Regions from separate parts of the Clostridium gelidum genome, predicted to be linked through region 1. Evidence: riboswitches for the same ligand, from Rfam matches in the RefSeq annotation. Region 1 holds a riboswitch; the other holds the start of a gene.
What was found. A riboswitch is a leader RNA that binds a small molecule or an ion and turns the genes downstream of it on or off. The one in region 1 is predicted to bind thiamine pyrophosphate.

Region 1 (8,263 bases):
ATTTCTCCATCAAGTGTAGATAATATAAATAATGTTAAAATTAATCCCTATTTAAATTTAACAGGTAGAGGTGTACTAATAGGGATGGTTGATACTGGAATAGACTATCTCAATGAAGAGTTTACAAGAGAAGATGGCACATCTAGAATAGTCAGTATATGGGACCAAACTATTCCAGACACTAAAGATGAATCTGTATATATTGGAGTTACCTATTCTAATGAACAAATAAATAATGCAATAAATGCTCATAAAAATAATAAAGATCCATATGAAATTGTACCTTCGAAGGATGATATTGGCCATGGAACTAAAATTGCTGGAATTATAGGGGCAAGAGGATACAATGGAAGATTTCAAGGAATTGCAAGTGACAGCAACTTTGTAATTGTAAAACTCTTTGAATCCATTAATTTCAAAAATATATTAAAGGAAAACGGAGTTGAATATACTCCTGTTTATAATGCGGCTGAAATTTTAGCAGCAATAGAATATTTGAAAAATTTTTCTATAAATGCAAAGCAACCTATTGTTATATATATAGGTGTGGGTACTACGGAAGGAAGTCATGATGGTAACAATTTGCTTTCGAGATATTTAACATCTGTTGGTACTACTAGAGGTATTGTTTCTGTTGCAGGAGTTGGAAATGAAGGAGCAGCAGAAGGACATGCTTCTGGATATATATTAAATATAGGTGATATAGCTTCGATTGAATTAAAAATTCCAAAAGTCATGAAATATTTTTCTTTTTATATATGGGTAAGAAAACCTAATAGGGCATCAGTGAATGTAATTTCACCAACTGGGGAAGCATCTAAATTTATTAAAGTAATAAGAAATAAAACAACACGTGCTGAATTTGTGTTTTTGGATACTGCAATGATTGTTAAATATTATTCTCCAGAACATTTCACAGGACATGAACTTATAAATATTACTTTTAATGATATTAAGCCTGGAATATGGATATTGCAATTAAGAGGGGATTATATTATTGATGGAAGATATGATATATGGCTTTCGCCTGAAAAAACATTACCTAAAGATACAAAATTTCTTCAGTCAGATCCATTTATAACTTTAACAATTCCAGGCACAGCAAGAAAAGTAGCTACCGTAGCTTATTATGGAAATAATAATACTTTAATTGCTTCTTCAGGAAGAGGATCTAACGCTAGTGATATTACTTTTAGTCCGGATTTTGCCACCTTGGGGACAGATATATTAACAACTCAAGTTGGAGGTGGAGTAACAACTGCTTCAGGGAGTTCAGCAGCTACTGGAATAGTAGCAGGAGTTTGTGCACTTTTATTGCAATGGGGAGTTATCGATGGAAATGATTTAACTATGTATTCTACGAAGGTAATAATTTATTTAATACATGGTGCAGATAGAAGTAATCGTATTTATAGTTATCCCAATAGAGAAATAGGATATGGATATCTTGATTTACTAGGTACTTTTAACGTTATTAGTAGATCATATAGGAATAATACGAGTATAGATAATGAATTCATAGAATATTATTGTAATAAGTTATTTATAAGAATTCCAAGAGGAATGTGGAGGAGTTTAAATGAAACATAGCATGACCACGGAAAACATTTTTAATCAGATAAATTACAATCATTATATGGTTCAATATCAAGGCAATATTGAAGAAGAAATTTCAAAAATCCCAAATTATTATGTAACAATAATTAATGAAAAGTATGCAATTTTATCTATTAAGGGTGAATTAGGAATTGATATTGGAGATATAAGATTTAATACTCTTGTCTATGTTAAACCAGTAGAAATGTATACTCTGCAAGAAATTTCTCCAATTGAAGCGTCTAATGCAAGATTTTTACAATTAGATTTACCTCTAAATTTGACTGGCATTGGAGTTAATATAGCAATAATTGATTCAGGTATTGATTATTTAAGTGATGAATTTATGGATTCTAATGGAGAAACAAGAATTGAAGGTATTTGGGATCAAACAATAATTTCTGGGGAGCAAGACAAAGATATCTCGGTACCATTTGGAACGGTATATAGAAAGGGTAAGATAGATGAAGCTATAAGAGCTTATAGAAAAGGGGAATCTCCATATGAAATTGTGCCTAGTAAAGATGAAATTGGGCATGGGACCAGCATGTCTGGAATAATTGGAGCTACCGGCAAAAAGCCAGAATTAAAAGGAGTAGTTCCGGAATGTGATTTTGTAGTTGTCAAGTTAATAGAAGATATTTCATATAAAGCTCAGTTTGATATCAAAATACCTGTATATAATATAACATCTATTTTTTCAGCCTTAGAATTTATATATGAATATGCACTAACCAGTAAGAAGCCTATGGTTATATATTTTCCACTTGGAAGTACTTTGGGCAATCATAAAGGAAATGGCATTTTAGAAGAATATATAGAATCAATTACTGGTACGAGTGGTATAGTATTAGTTACTGGAACTGGAAATCAAAGAGACACAGGAGGTCATACGTCTGGAATAATATCAGAAGTTGGTCAGCGTGGAGTTATGGAACTACAGGCTTCACCAGAACAGAAACATTTAGTAGTAGATATTTGGATAGATTTTCCTGATATTATGACTCTGGATATAGTATCTCCATCAGGTGAAAATAGTAAGATAATACCAGTTGTCACCAATTCAACTAGAACATATACTTTTCTATTTGAAAAGACATCAATAAAAGTTAATTATTATTTTCCAGAAGAAAATACTGGAGATGAATTAATACGTATTAGCTTTTCGAATTTACAACCAGGTATATGGGCTCTTAGGTTAACAGGTAATTATATATTAAGTGGAGTATATAATGCTTGGTTACCCCAAACAGGAATAACAGTAGGAAATACTAAATTTAGTGCAACTGATCCTTATGGAACATTTACTAGTCCAGGTACTTCAATTTATGTAGTTACTGTAGCAGCATATAATCAAAATAATAATAATGTTGTTAATTATTCTGGTATGGCATTTAGAGAGCGTTTTGTTGATAGAATAGATGTTGCAGCAGGAGGGGTAAACGCATTAACTATAGCACCTGACAATAAAACTACAGTTGTTAATGGAACCAGTGTATCAGCAGCTGTAGTTGCTGGAGTTTGTGCCATGTTATTTCAATGGGGGATTGTTCAAGGAAATGATCCGGATATATATTCTCAAACTGTTAAAGCATATCTTGCCAAAGGAACCACTAAAAGAGTTGGAGATATATATCCTAATGCTAGGTGGGGTTATGGAATTCTAAATGTGCTTGATATGTTTAAAAATATTGAATAAAGTATTTTGGAAAAATAGACTCATACTGACTTGTTATTTTTTTGAATTTACCTAATGCTAACACATTTATAGAAATTGTTAATATAATAATTGGAGGATTTATAATATTAACAGGAGTATGATATAAATGCCAAACAAAAATAGAAATAATATAGTCAGGCATTCTACAATGGTACCGATCAAACGAATTAAAACAAAGAAAGAAACAATTTTAATTGAAGTAGAAAAAAATCAAGTTATAGGTGAATTTATTAACGGTTTTGAAGTAATAAAACCTGTCAAAAGATATGGAAAATATTATATATTAGCAAAAAACAAATAATAAAATATACTTGACGTTTTGAAATTAATGGTATAGGATTTAATCTGTAGAAAACAATTTAATAATTTAAATAACTAGAGGGGCTAATGTTTTAGCTGAGATTGGAAAGATTGATTTCCTGACTCTTATAACCTGATTTGGTTAATACCAACGTAGGGAAGTATATTAATATTTATGTATAGTTTATTGATGTATTCCTAAGGAATACATTTTTTTTACGGAAAAATATATATAACTTCACAAATTAGTTCCACATAGTTATTTTATTAATTTTAAGGGGGAAGATTTTAAATGCAAGAAAAAAGTAAAGCACAAAAAATCGCATTAAGTGGTGTATTAATTGGCATTTCAGTTATTTTTGGAACATTTTCAATACCAATTGGAGTAGCTAAAATATCACCAGTACAACATTTTGTAAATGTAGTAGGAGCAATAACACTTGGACCAATGTATGCACTTTTAAATGCATTCGTAACATCACTTATAAGAAATATGATGGGAACAGGAAGTTTGCTAGCTTTTCCAGGAAGTATGGTAGGTGCGCTGCTTGCAGGTATTCTTTATAAGAAATTTAGAAAGCCAACTGTAGCGGTAATTGGGGAAGTAATTGGAACAGGAATCTTAGGAGCATTATTAGCGTATCCAATAGCATCAATACTTTTAGGTAAAGAAGTAGCACTTTTTGTATATATAATTCCATTTACAATGAGTTGTAGTGCTGGAGCTGTTATAGCATATTTCTTCTTGAAAGTTCCTATTATAAGGAAAACATTAATAAATAACGAGTTATCAATAAATACGAAAAATTCTAAAAATACTAATGAAATTTAAATAACGTAACAGCACATAATATAAGAAATAGGTAAAATAATTTAAATACGAGATACAAACGAAAGGATGATTTTATGTTTAGAGCATTAACCATTGCAGGGTCTGACACTTGTGGCGGGGCAGGAATTCAAGCTGATTTAAAATCTTTTTCAGCAAACGGTGTCTATGGTATGAGTGTTATTACAGCAGTAACTGCTCAAAATACCATGGGTGTTTTTGGAATTCAAGATATTAATCCAGAAATGATTGAATCTCAAATTGATGTGATTTTTGATGATATAAGAGTAGATGCTATTAAAATAGGTATGGTTTCGAAGATTGAATCTATAAAGGCTATATCAAAAGCATTGAGAAAAATTAAAGACCTACCACTAATAGTTTTAGATCCTGTTATGATTTCTAAAAGTGGGTTTAATTTATTATCAAAGGGCGCAAAGGAAACTTTAGTTCAAGAGTTATTTCCGTTAGCAGCAATAGTTACACCTAATTTACCAGAAGCAGAAGAGATATTAGGCATGGAAATAAAAACTTTAGATGAAATGAAGAATGCTGCTTTAAAGGTTAAGGAACTTGGACCTAAGGCTGTTCTAGTTAAAGGTGGGCATTTAGAAGGAGCAGCTACTGATTTGTTATTTGATGGAAAGGAATTTATAATTTTGACACAAGAAAGAATAAATAATAATCACACTCATGGTACAGGATGCACTCTATCTTCTGCCATAGCTGCTAATCTTGCAAAAAATATGACCATGGAAGAAGCTGTGAGAGAAGGAAAGAGATATATAACAATTGCTATTGAACATGGATTTGATCTTGGACATGGTGTTGGGCCTACTAATCATTTTTATGAACTATATAAAAAAGCAGGAATTTAATTCAGTTAACAATTAACAGTTACATATAAATAACTTGATTTATTCAAATTAAATAATTGCATGTGAGGAGAGAGAAAAAATGAATTATAAAACACAAATGGAAGCAGGTAAAAAAGGTATAGTTACTAAGGAAATGAAGGTAGTAGCTAAGAAAGAAAACATGTCAGAGGAAAAGTTAATGAAGCTTGTAGCAGAAGGTAAGGTAGCTATTCCAGCTAATATTAATCATAAATCTCTTAGTCCAGAAGGTATTGGTGATGGACTTAAAACAAAGATAAATGTAAACTTAGGTGTTTCAGGAGATTGCATTGATTACACAAATGAAATGAAAAAGGTGAAAATGGCAATTGAGTTTGGTGCTGAAGCCATAATGGATTTAAGTAACTATGGAAAGACGCAAGAGTTTAGAGAAAAGCTTATAGAATATTCTCCTGCTATGATAGGTACAGTTCCAATGTATGATGCAATTGGATATCTTGAAAAAGATCTTTTAGATATAAAGGCTGAGGATTTTCTTGGTGTAGTCAGAAAACATGCAGAGGCGGGAGTTGATTTTGTTACTATCCATGCTGGTCTAAATAAGAGAACAGTTGAATTATTTAAAGAAGATAAGAGAAGATTAAACATTGTATCTCGTGGAGGATCTTTGCTATTTGCGTGGATGGAAATGACAGGGAATGAAAATCCATTTTATGAATATTATGATGAGTTACTTGAAATCCTAAGAGAATATGATGTTACAATAAGTCTTGGAGATGCAATGAGACCAGGATGTCTTGATGACTCAACGGATGCAGGACAAATTACTGAACTTATAGAACTAGGATTACTCACAAAGAGAGCTTGGGAAAAAGATGTTCAAGTTATGGTTGAAGGACCAGGACACATGGCTATGAATGAAATTGCAGCTAACATGCAAATTCAAAAAAGACTATGTCATGGGGCACCTTTTTATGTACTTGGACCTCTTGTTACTGATATAGCTCCAGGATATGATCATATTACATCAGCTATTGGTAGTGCTATTGCAGCAACAAATGGAGCAAACTTCCTTTGTTATGTAACACCAGCTGAACATTTAAGACTTCCAGATTTAGCAGATGTTAAAGAAGGAATCATAGCATCAAAAATTGCAGCTCATGCAGCAGATATAGCTAATGGTATTCCAGGTGCAAGAAACCAAGATAATGCAATGGCAGATGCTCGTCAAAAACTTGATTGGGATGAGATGTTTAAAGTTGCTATTGATGGAGAAAAGGCTAGAACGTATTTTGAAAGTTTACCACCAGAAGAGAAACATAGCTGTTCTATGTGTGGGAAAATGTGTGCAGTAAGAACAACTAATAAAATTCTAAATGGTGAAAAAGTAGAACTTTTTGATCAAAAGTAGGAGATGACATAATTATGAGTAATGAAATAGTTATAAAAGTAGGAAAATTATTAAATGAGGTTAGAAATAATAAACCTCTTGTACACAATATAACAAATTATGTTACAGTTAATGATTGTGCTAATATATTACTTGCAATAGGTGCATCACCAATTATGGCTGATGATATTAAGGAAGCAGCAGATATTACTAAGATTTCATCTGCTCTTGTAATAAATATTGGTACATTAAATGAAAGAACTATTGAATCTATGATAACATCAGGCAAAAAGGCAAATGAATTAAATATTCCAGTTGTGTTCGATCCGGTAGGTGCAGGTGCATCTGAGTTTAGAAATGAAACTACTAAGAAGATATTAGAAGAAGTAAAAATAAGCGTTTTACGTGGGAATATGTCTGAGATTAAGTTTATAAGTGGTTTGGAATCTTCAACTAAGGGTGTTGATGCCTCTGAAAGCGATATGGAAAGTGTCAATGATAAAGGTGCTAACGTAGCTAAGAATTTAGCTAATAAACTTAATTGTACTGTAGCGATTACAGGGGTAACAGATATTATATCTGATGGAAAAAGAGTAGCTATACTTGAAAATGGAACTAAGATGCTTGCGAATGTTACTGGAACGGGGTGCATGACTACAGCACTCGTAGGAGCATTTTGTGGGGCGGGTTCAGATTACTTTATAGGTGCAGTTTCAGGTATTGCTGCTATGGGGATTTGTGGGGAAATTGCTCTTGAAAAAGCAGGACAAATTGGAACAGGAAGTTTTCATATAGCCATAATAGATGCTATAAGTAATTTGAATTCTGAAATAATTGAAAATATGGTTAAAGTTAAAGAAATATAAAATATAATAACTACTAAGGCATATGAAAAAATAACAGTCACATGGTATAGTGGCTAGTGATTTTATGAGTATGCCTTAATAAATTGAAAAGTAAACATATAATTTGAGGAGGAAAATTTCAATGAAGCCTAAAATAGATTATAGTATTTATCTTGTAACAGATAGAGATTTGATGAGCACAGAAACTTTAGAAGAGGCTGTAGAACAAGCTATTATCGGAGGATGTACATTAGTTCAATTAAGAGAAAAGGATTGTTCATCTCTTGATTTTTATAATACTGCAGTAAAGGTAAAAGAAATAACAGATAAATATAATGTTCCATTGTTAATAAATGATAGATTAGATATTGCACTAGCAGTAGGTGCAGCAGGAGTACATGTAGGTCAAAGTGATTTATCAGCAACAGTTGTTAGAAAAATTATTGGGGATGATAAGATTATTGGAGTTTCAACAGGGTGCTTAGAACAAGCACTTAAGGCACAAAAAGATGGCGCAGATTATATAGGAGTTGGTGCTATGTATGCAACTGGTACTAAAAAAGATGCAAATCCAACTTCAATGGAAGAGTTAAAGAAAATAAGAGAAAGTGTATCTTTACCTATAGTAGTAATTGGGGGAATTAATAAAGAAAGAATTAAGGACTTTGAGGGCATGGGGATTGATGGACTTGCAATAGTTTCAGCAATTATTGCTCAAAACGATAT
Region 2 (8,263 bases), 610 kb from region 1:
GAATATTATATAAATATAAGTTTATTGTTATTATCCTAATTTTGAATCTGAATTATTCATCAGATTTATTTTAGAGATATTTTTTAAAAATGGATTCTCATATATTAAACATTCTCTATATTCCTATTTGCCATATTAAAGAATACACGTATTGTATAGAGAAAAAGCACTAATCTTCTCAAATGATTAGTGCTTTTGACTATTAAGGCACAATCAAAAAATAACAAGTCCATTTGCCAGCCTATTTTTCATGGCAACTTTGGACTTGTTATTTATTTTCATGTGCCTAAATTCAAATACTACTATTCTTTAATTAAAATGCTGATTTTGCCAAAGGATAAATCTACTGATACTTTGTAAACATTATGTACACTTATATTAGAATACACTTCCTGTGGATTCATTTCTAAGTCTACTCCTGCATTAGACATATTAACCAGAAAAATTCCATTTTGTAGATTTAAAAATTCACCAACTGAGGCTTCTGCCATTTCATCAACAGAGTTTAATTCCTCTTCAGCGTATTTAGATGCGAATTTTATAAAAGAATTCTCGTTTGCTTCAATAAAAGTAGATAGATTTATTTCTCCTTTTATATCTTGTTTAGCAGTCCATTTACATTCATATTCTTCTAATTTAATTACTTCACTTATAACTGCTTCTGTATCTATAAATCTAACTAAGTTTCTTGTGAATAATGCTAAATAGTCTTTAAGTACTTTTTCATTTTTAGTACCTTCAAATTTTATAAATGTATTTACCATTTCATCTACATCATCTCTTTGTATTGCTTCAAATTCCTTATCTGAAATGCTATAGTCTTTTTTATATTCATTTATTGCCTTTTCAAATTCTTGAAGAGTCATATATTCTTTGTCCACAAGAGCTTGACCTAATAAAAGATGCCCAAATTTTTGTGAGGATAACAATTCTTCTACTTGCTCTTCTTTTAAGTATTTCATGTCTACTGCTAATTCACCAAATCTTTTATCTAACTTCTTTTGTGCTTCATTTATCTTATCAGCCTCATCTGCACTCATATATCCTGCATTTACAGCTAAAACCCCTAATTTTAATCTTGTCTCCTTCTGATGTTCTAATCCATCATGCAATTGCTCTAGGGTAAGATATCTTTTATTTAATAAATATTGACCAAAATATTGAGTAAACACGAACTATTCCCCCTTCTTAAGAAAGTTATTAAGTATCTTAGTAATTTGTTCTTGCTCCCAAGGCTTTTGAATAAATTCAAAGGCTCCTGCTTTAATAGCTTTCTTTAAATTTTCCTTTGTTCCTGAAGAAGAAGCCATAACAACTTTAGCATTTTTATCAAAATCTTTTATTTCTGAAACTGCTTGTATACCATCCTTTACTGGCATAACTATATCCATAAATACTAAATCCGGATTTTTCTCTTTATAGATTTCTACTGCCTTTTGCCCATCAGTTGCTTCTAAAATATCAAAGGGACCACATAAAGTTAAACTATCTTTTAGTTTTTTTCTCATCAACATTGAATCATCGCATATAAGAATTTTTAATAAATTTTCAGACATAATTATTCCCTCCATAACTAACTTTTATATAAATTTTAAACTATTACATATGTTATATTCTACTTTAACTTCATTTCTCCTCTATATTTTATAAATTATATTTTTTTAAAGCTACTCTTCTTTGATAATATATATATGCTATAACGATAGAATCAGTTATAACTGCATCTATTTTAGCAATATTTACTGCTGACAGTAATTCAGCTTGATTTTCATCTTTTAAACATTAATCATTATCTATATTTTCAATCTTAAAGAATACATCTCATATATTGAGAAAAAGCACTAGTCTCACAAGACTAGTGCTTATAACTCTTAAAATTATAATTATTAAGGCCTATTTTAAAGCCTATTTTAAATTTTCAACTATTTCCGAAGCATTAAATGACTTCTTAAGTAGCCCTTCCTTTACAAGCCAATCTATATTATCTTGCCATACCTTTGTGTCCTGTGATAAAAACTGTGCATCTTTTGTTTCCATAACAGGAATTAATGTATCAAAACTCTTCTTTTCAACACTTTCACTAAGTGGGAAGTTTTCTGTATTTTGATTTTTCATTAGTATTTTAAGTGATTCATCAGGACTCGCTTTCATATCCTCAAAGCCTTTTTTAGATGCTTTTAAAAATCTTTTTATTTTGTCAGAATTCTTATTAATATTATCTTCACCTGCAACAAATACAAGTTCATAATAGTTAGGAACTCCATATTCAGTTGGTGAGAAGTAGTTTAACTTAAAACCTTGTTCTTCTAAAGCTGGAACTTCATGATTTACAAGACATCCTATAGTTGCATCTACGTTTCCTGTTGTCATTGAACTCATTAGGTCAAAACCTACATCAACTGTTTGTGCTGAATCTTTCTTTTCTCCTGCATTTTCAAGCATTGTAGAAATAATAGATTCAGAAAGTGCTGTTCCACCATATCCTATTTTCTTACCAACAAGATCTTTTGGGGTTTTAATGTTTTTGTCCTTTAATGAAAGTACTACACTTAAAGGTGATTGAACAATTGTACCCACAGCCTTTATAGGAATGTTTTCATTTCCCCTCGCCATTAAAGTATCTTGCAAATAATAAATTCCAAGATCTGCTTTTCCAGCTGCAGTAAGTGCAATTGCATCATTGGTATTTGCAGGGAACTGAATATTTACTTTTAATCCCTCTTGTTCATAATATCCCTTTTCTATAGCTGTATAAATAAAGCCATGAACTGCATTCGGATACCAATCTAAGACAACATTTACCTCCTCAAGTTCTTTCTTTTCATTTGTTTCTGATTTGGTTGCTGTCTTATTACAGCCTACCATTGCAAAAGTCATTAAGCCTGACATTGCTAATGCTAAAATTCTCTTTTTCATTAATTAAATCTCCTTCCTCCAAGTAATTACTTTTTTCTCAATTATATTTACAATTGCAACTACAATCATAGCTGCAGCTGAAAGTAGCACAATAGGTGCAAATACTCCTGCTCCATCTAACTGACTCATCATTCTTTTACTAAAATACCCTAGTCCGCTTTGTGCACCAAGCCATTCGGCTATTGCTGCACCAATTATACTAAGTGGTATTGCCATTTTTATTGCCGAAAAAAAATACGGCAAGCTTGTTGGAATCTTAAGTTTTATGAAAATGTCCTTTTTACTTGCACCATAAGTTATTAAAAGCTCTTCCATTTCTCTTTTTGTAGATTTAAATCCATCATAAACTGTTATAGTTATTGGGAAAAATGTTATTAATATTGTTACCAAAACCTTACTCCATATACTATATCCAAACCAAAGTACAAAAAGAGGTGCAATAGCTGTTGTTGGTATAGTCTGAGAAGCTATTATAATTGGATATAACGCATTTTCTATTTTCTCATTCATGTCCATTAAAACAGCAAGACCTAAGCCAAAAATAATAGAAATAATTAATCCAAGTCCAGTTACTCCCATTGTTGCTGGCAAATGTACTGTAAATAAAGGTTCTCTAAGCTCCCATAATTTCACTAAAATTTGTGTTGGTGACGGTAATATGTAGTGAGCATTTATTATCATAGCAATGATTTGCCAAAGCCCTAGTAATACTATCATTAATATTATTGATGGTAAGTTCTTTTTCATATGTTCACCTTCTGTCTAAGTCTGCTTATAAGGCTTTCTTTTAACTCTATTATTTCAGGTTTTTGCATTGAGCTTCTGCTTCTTGGGTATTCAAGTGGTACTTCTATTCTTTCCATATGAGTTATAGGATTATCTTGAATTACAAATATTGATTTTGAGAGAAAAATCGCCTCTTCAACATCATGGGTTATAAATAATATTGTCTTATTAAAATGCTTCCATTCTTCTAAAAGCCATTCTTGCATTAAAATTCTCGTAAGAGAATCTAATGCACTAAAAGGTTCATCTAAAAGTAATAATTCAGATCCAGTTAAAAGTGTTCTTGCAAAAGATACCCTTTGTCTCATACCTCCAGATAACTCCTTTGGAAACTTATCCTTATAATCAGAAAGCCCAACTTCCTTCAGTATCTCAAGTACTCTATTTTCTCTATCACTTTTTTTTATTTTCTGTATTTCCATTGGAAGCGAAAGATTATCACCTATTGTTCTCCATGGGAAAAGTAAATCCTTTTGAGGCATATAAGCGCTGTAATTTTTAAGATTTTTTATTGAATCTTCATTTATAAAAATTTCACCGCTTTGCATTTTTTCTAGTCCATTTATCAATCTAAATATAGTACTTTTTCCACAACCACTAGCACCTATAATTGAAACAAATTCACCTTTTTCCACAGAAAATGATAAATCATTTAACATTTCGTAATCATATTCTAGATATTTAAAAGTAACATTCTTAAATTCAAGCATTGTTATCATCTCCCCTTTAAATCAGTTAACAGTTATCAATTAACAATTAACAGTTGAGGCTAAAAACCTCAGGTTTTCTAAATAATATATTAAAATCCTAAAAGGATTTTATCCTTCATAAAAAAATTGATCATTTATTATTGTTGTATGCCATATCCCAAAACATGTATTCATAGCGACTACAGTTTATAAATATTGTTTTAAGATTTTCAATTTCCTCTTTTGAGCAATTTTCTCCAAGTTTATCAACAAGGTTTATTATATTGTTATTTGCTATATTATATTCCTTTGAAATATATCCTCTTACCCATTCACCGTAAAATTCATGTTCAGTTGAGTCAGGTATTTCACTAATTTTATCTGCTATCAATTTATAACTCCAACTACATGATAAAACAGTTACGGTTAGCTCTAATAATCCTTCATTTTGAGAAACCCAAAGCATGTAATTTGTGTATGATGTATTTGATAATGAAGATTTTGCATTTGCAATTTCTTCATGTGATATATTAAGTCTTTTCATATAATCTTTATGTATATTAGTTTCGCTGTTTAATGTTGAATTCACAAGTTCTGCAAAGATTCTCATTGTATACTCATCTTTTGCCTTAACAACTCCAAGAGCAAAAATTTTTGCATATTCTAAAAGATATAAATAATCTTGAACCATATAATATTTGAATTTTTCTATTTCTAATTCACCTGTTCCAATGCCTTTCACAAATGGATGCTCATAGTACGAATCCCAAATGTTCTTTGCACTTAAATACAAAATTTCTGATAACTTCATTTTTTAACACCCCCTAAGTTATTAATATTTATATCTATAAAAAATAACAATCAAAGATACTCTAAATATTTTTCAAACATTCCCTATACTAACCTATAATTATTTTTTCACACAAAAAAAGCCTCCCATCACAAAGATAGAAAGCTTGAACTATTTCTTATATAAATTCACCATTTTTCAACGTAAAATTAGTATAATAGACAAACTCACTTCCCTGCGTTGGTTCTAACCACATCAGGTTCAAAGGGTTAAGCAAATGCTCTCTCAGCTTTTCAAGGCACCCCTAGGAATAATTTCACTTAAATTATATAATACTATCAAACTAATGTAAATGTATTTTTATTGCGATTTAATATGTACTCTAACGTCCGAAACAATTCTTTCACTAAGACATGTACTTATTCCAAAAAATATTCCAGCTACTACGGAATTGAGTATCTTAGGAATATGGTCACACCTGAGATACTCACTACATATAATTCCAAGGCTAAAGATAATTCCAATACTAAAGATAATAAACGATAAAATATATGCTTTCCATTTTTTATTTATATTTAATATAGAATTCATTCTATTTGCAATTCTATATTTTCCATCTATTTTAAGGTATAAAAAAATACTCATCATTGCTATTGTGATTGGGATTTTGCTATACACTTAATCAACTCCTTTTTATATTTAGACATGTTTCTACAAATCGGTTGTTTTACCATTTAAGAAATACTAGTAATACCACTTACTACCATATACAAATCATAAGCAATTATTATAATTACTGTAATAGAAGTAACAAATCTTAACATGATCCCCTTTTCCATTCTATTATTTTGTAACCATCCCTTAATATTATTTTTATTACGAATAAAAGTAATTAATAATATGATTACAGAAATACCTGCAATACTACCATAAATGATATTTCCTACATTTTCACTTAGATGAGAAGTAATTTGTGATAATATTTCAACAAAAGTATTGTTACATATATGCAATATAATGGTTAATTTAATTGAATATTCTGTAGCTAAATATCCTAATATAATTCCAACTGCTGTTGCCATAAATATTTGATAAAAGTTGCCATGCATTAATCCGAATAATATTGCTGAAACTAATATAGCAAACCATCTTCCATATTTCTCAAGTCCTCTAAGAACTGCTCCTCTATAAAGAAATTCCTCAAATATTGGTGCTATTATACATGTATATATAATCATTGATATTGTTGGTTGATTTAAGACATCTAAGTCTTCCAAAGCAGAAATAGCACTCAGTCCAATTGCATTAAGTCCAAGTTCTAATCCATTAGCAAATAATCCCAACATATTGTTTACTGATAATAAAATAATAAAACCTATTGTTACGGTCTTTAACGTAAATTTTCTATTTTCTACCTTTAAATCATATTCAACAAATTTCTTTCTTCTATAAATTAAAACTGGAATAAATGCAATCACAACTGCAATAATACTTATTGTTCCTAAAAAGCTAGGTTCCTCAACTAGTAGCTTTAATTGATCCTCACTTATATTGGGATCTCTCACCATTTTCATTATCATAATGCCTATCATAACTATAAAAACAACTCCATTAGAAATTAATCCTTGCACTATTAGTGTAATTCCAAGCATATTAAAATCTTTCTTAATTAATTTTTTAATGACTTTAGATTCATTAATATCATTCATTTATTTCACTCCTATGTTCTTTATTTACTGTTATATTTAGTTTATTATCACTAAGATAAGTAAGTAATAAAACATTGTCTTTTTCTTTCTTCTTCCTAATTTCATTTTACTCTGATAAAAAATTTCCATGTTAACTTATGACGTAGATGGTATTAATTATGGAGTGAAATGCAAATTACAGCCTAATATATAAATAAGTTCAACTAAATTTAGTTGAACTTGTCCTCTCAACTGGACCTCGTATTAAGACAAAATAAATTAGAATACTAACTTGCTATTTGGGGAATCTCTTAATTAGTCAAAACAACTTCAAGTTCAAAGGTATCCTGTGTAACCTTAATATCAAAATCTCCATTATATTTTTTAACAGTAGCTCTTATATTCTCTAACCCAAAACCATGATTTTCCTTATCCGGCTTATTTGTTTTTATCTTATTGTCTTTTATTATTAATTGCTCTTTTATTGAATTTGTAAAACTTAAAACAAGAAAATTTCTACTATTTTTAATTTCTATAGATATTCTTCGCATAGAAGTATCTTCAATTTTTATACAAGCCTCAATGGCATTATCTATTGCATTTGCAAATATAGTACACATATGAACGGGTTTAATTAAGCATTTTTCTTGAAAGTTACCGCTTAATTCAAATGAAATATTATTATTTTTCATAATTGCATGTTTTTCATTGATAATTGAATCTGCAATAGAATCGCCTGTATTAAAAACACTATCTAATATAGTAATATTGTCTTGCAAATTTTTCACATAATCATTTAATTCCTTATACTTACCTTGAGCACATAAATCATTAATACATATTAAGTGATTTTTCATATCATGCTTTAGGCTCCTTGTCTCTTTTTGAGAATTTTTATATGATTCAAAATGCTGAAGCTGTGTTTCCATATAGTATTCATTTATTTCATTAATATTTTTATAGTGGATTGCAGACTTACTTTTTATAATAGAAATAGCAGTAGACATATCCATTAATATAGTAATAAAAGTAATTATTATAAAAATAATCTTATCTGTTATTTCATCAAATATAATAGTTTTTTGTAACTCGTCAATTGCTATTAATATTATTAAAGATAGAGTATTTACAGATATTATTGAGATTATATCCCACCTTTTTAGATTAACATAATAATTTTCTTCTATCTTACGTTTAATCATAATTATTATAATAACATCTAATAAAGTACCGAAGTATGTACCTAACTCTTCCGACCAATTAAATATAGTTTGGCTAGCAAACATGCTAAATATCAACGTAATCATGAGTAGTGGAAGTAACATGACGAATGCGGTTGGAACAATATATATTATCTTTTTTAATCCTTTAATCCCATAACATAAAAAAATAAT

Region 2: it holds a riboswitch for thiamine pyrophosphate, as region 1 does, so the genes downstream of both, tenA (thiaminase II) here and thiW (energy coupling factor transporter S component ThiW) in region 1, are expected to answer to the same signal.

The regions. Positions count from the first base shown of each region.
Region 1 is NZ_AP024849.1:1,096,436-1,104,698, forward strand. It holds gene psyc5s11_RS05080 (S8 family peptidase) at 1-1,590, shown strand, start outside; gene psyc5s11_RS05085 (S8 family peptidase) at 1,580-3,295, shown strand; gene psyc5s11_RS05090 (hypothetical protein) at 3,423-3,617, shown strand; TPP riboswitch at 3,684-3,793, shown strand; gene thiW (energy coupling factor transporter S component ThiW) at 3,909-4,448, shown strand; gene thiD (bifunctional hydroxymethylpyrimidine kinase/phosphomethylpyrimidine kinase) at 4,523-5,323, shown strand; gene thiC (phosphomethylpyrimidine synthase ThiC) at 5,403-6,713, shown strand; gene thiM (hydroxyethylthiazole kinase) at 6,728-7,558, shown strand; gene thiE (thiamine phosphate synthase) at 7,680-8,263, shown strand, end outside.
Region 2 is NZ_AP024849.1:1,701,841-1,710,103, reverse strand. It holds gene psyc5s11_RS07560 (hypothetical protein) at 303-1,172, opposite strand; gene psyc5s11_RS07555 (response regulator) at 1,176-1,556, opposite strand; gene psyc5s11_RS07550 (ABC transporter substrate-binding protein) at 1,906-2,916, opposite strand; gene psyc5s11_RS07545 (ABC transporter permease) at 2,920-3,663, opposite strand; gene psyc5s11_RS07540 (ABC transporter ATP-binding protein) at 3,660-4,412, opposite strand; gene tenA (thiaminase II) at 4,543-5,202, opposite strand; TPP riboswitch at 5,397-5,497, opposite strand; gene psyc5s11_RS07530 (hypothetical protein) at 5,542-5,859, opposite strand; gene psyc5s11_RS07525 (CPBP family intramembrane glutamic endopeptidase) at 5,916-6,890, opposite strand; gene psyc5s11_RS07520 (sensor histidine kinase) at 7,181-8,263, opposite strand, start outside.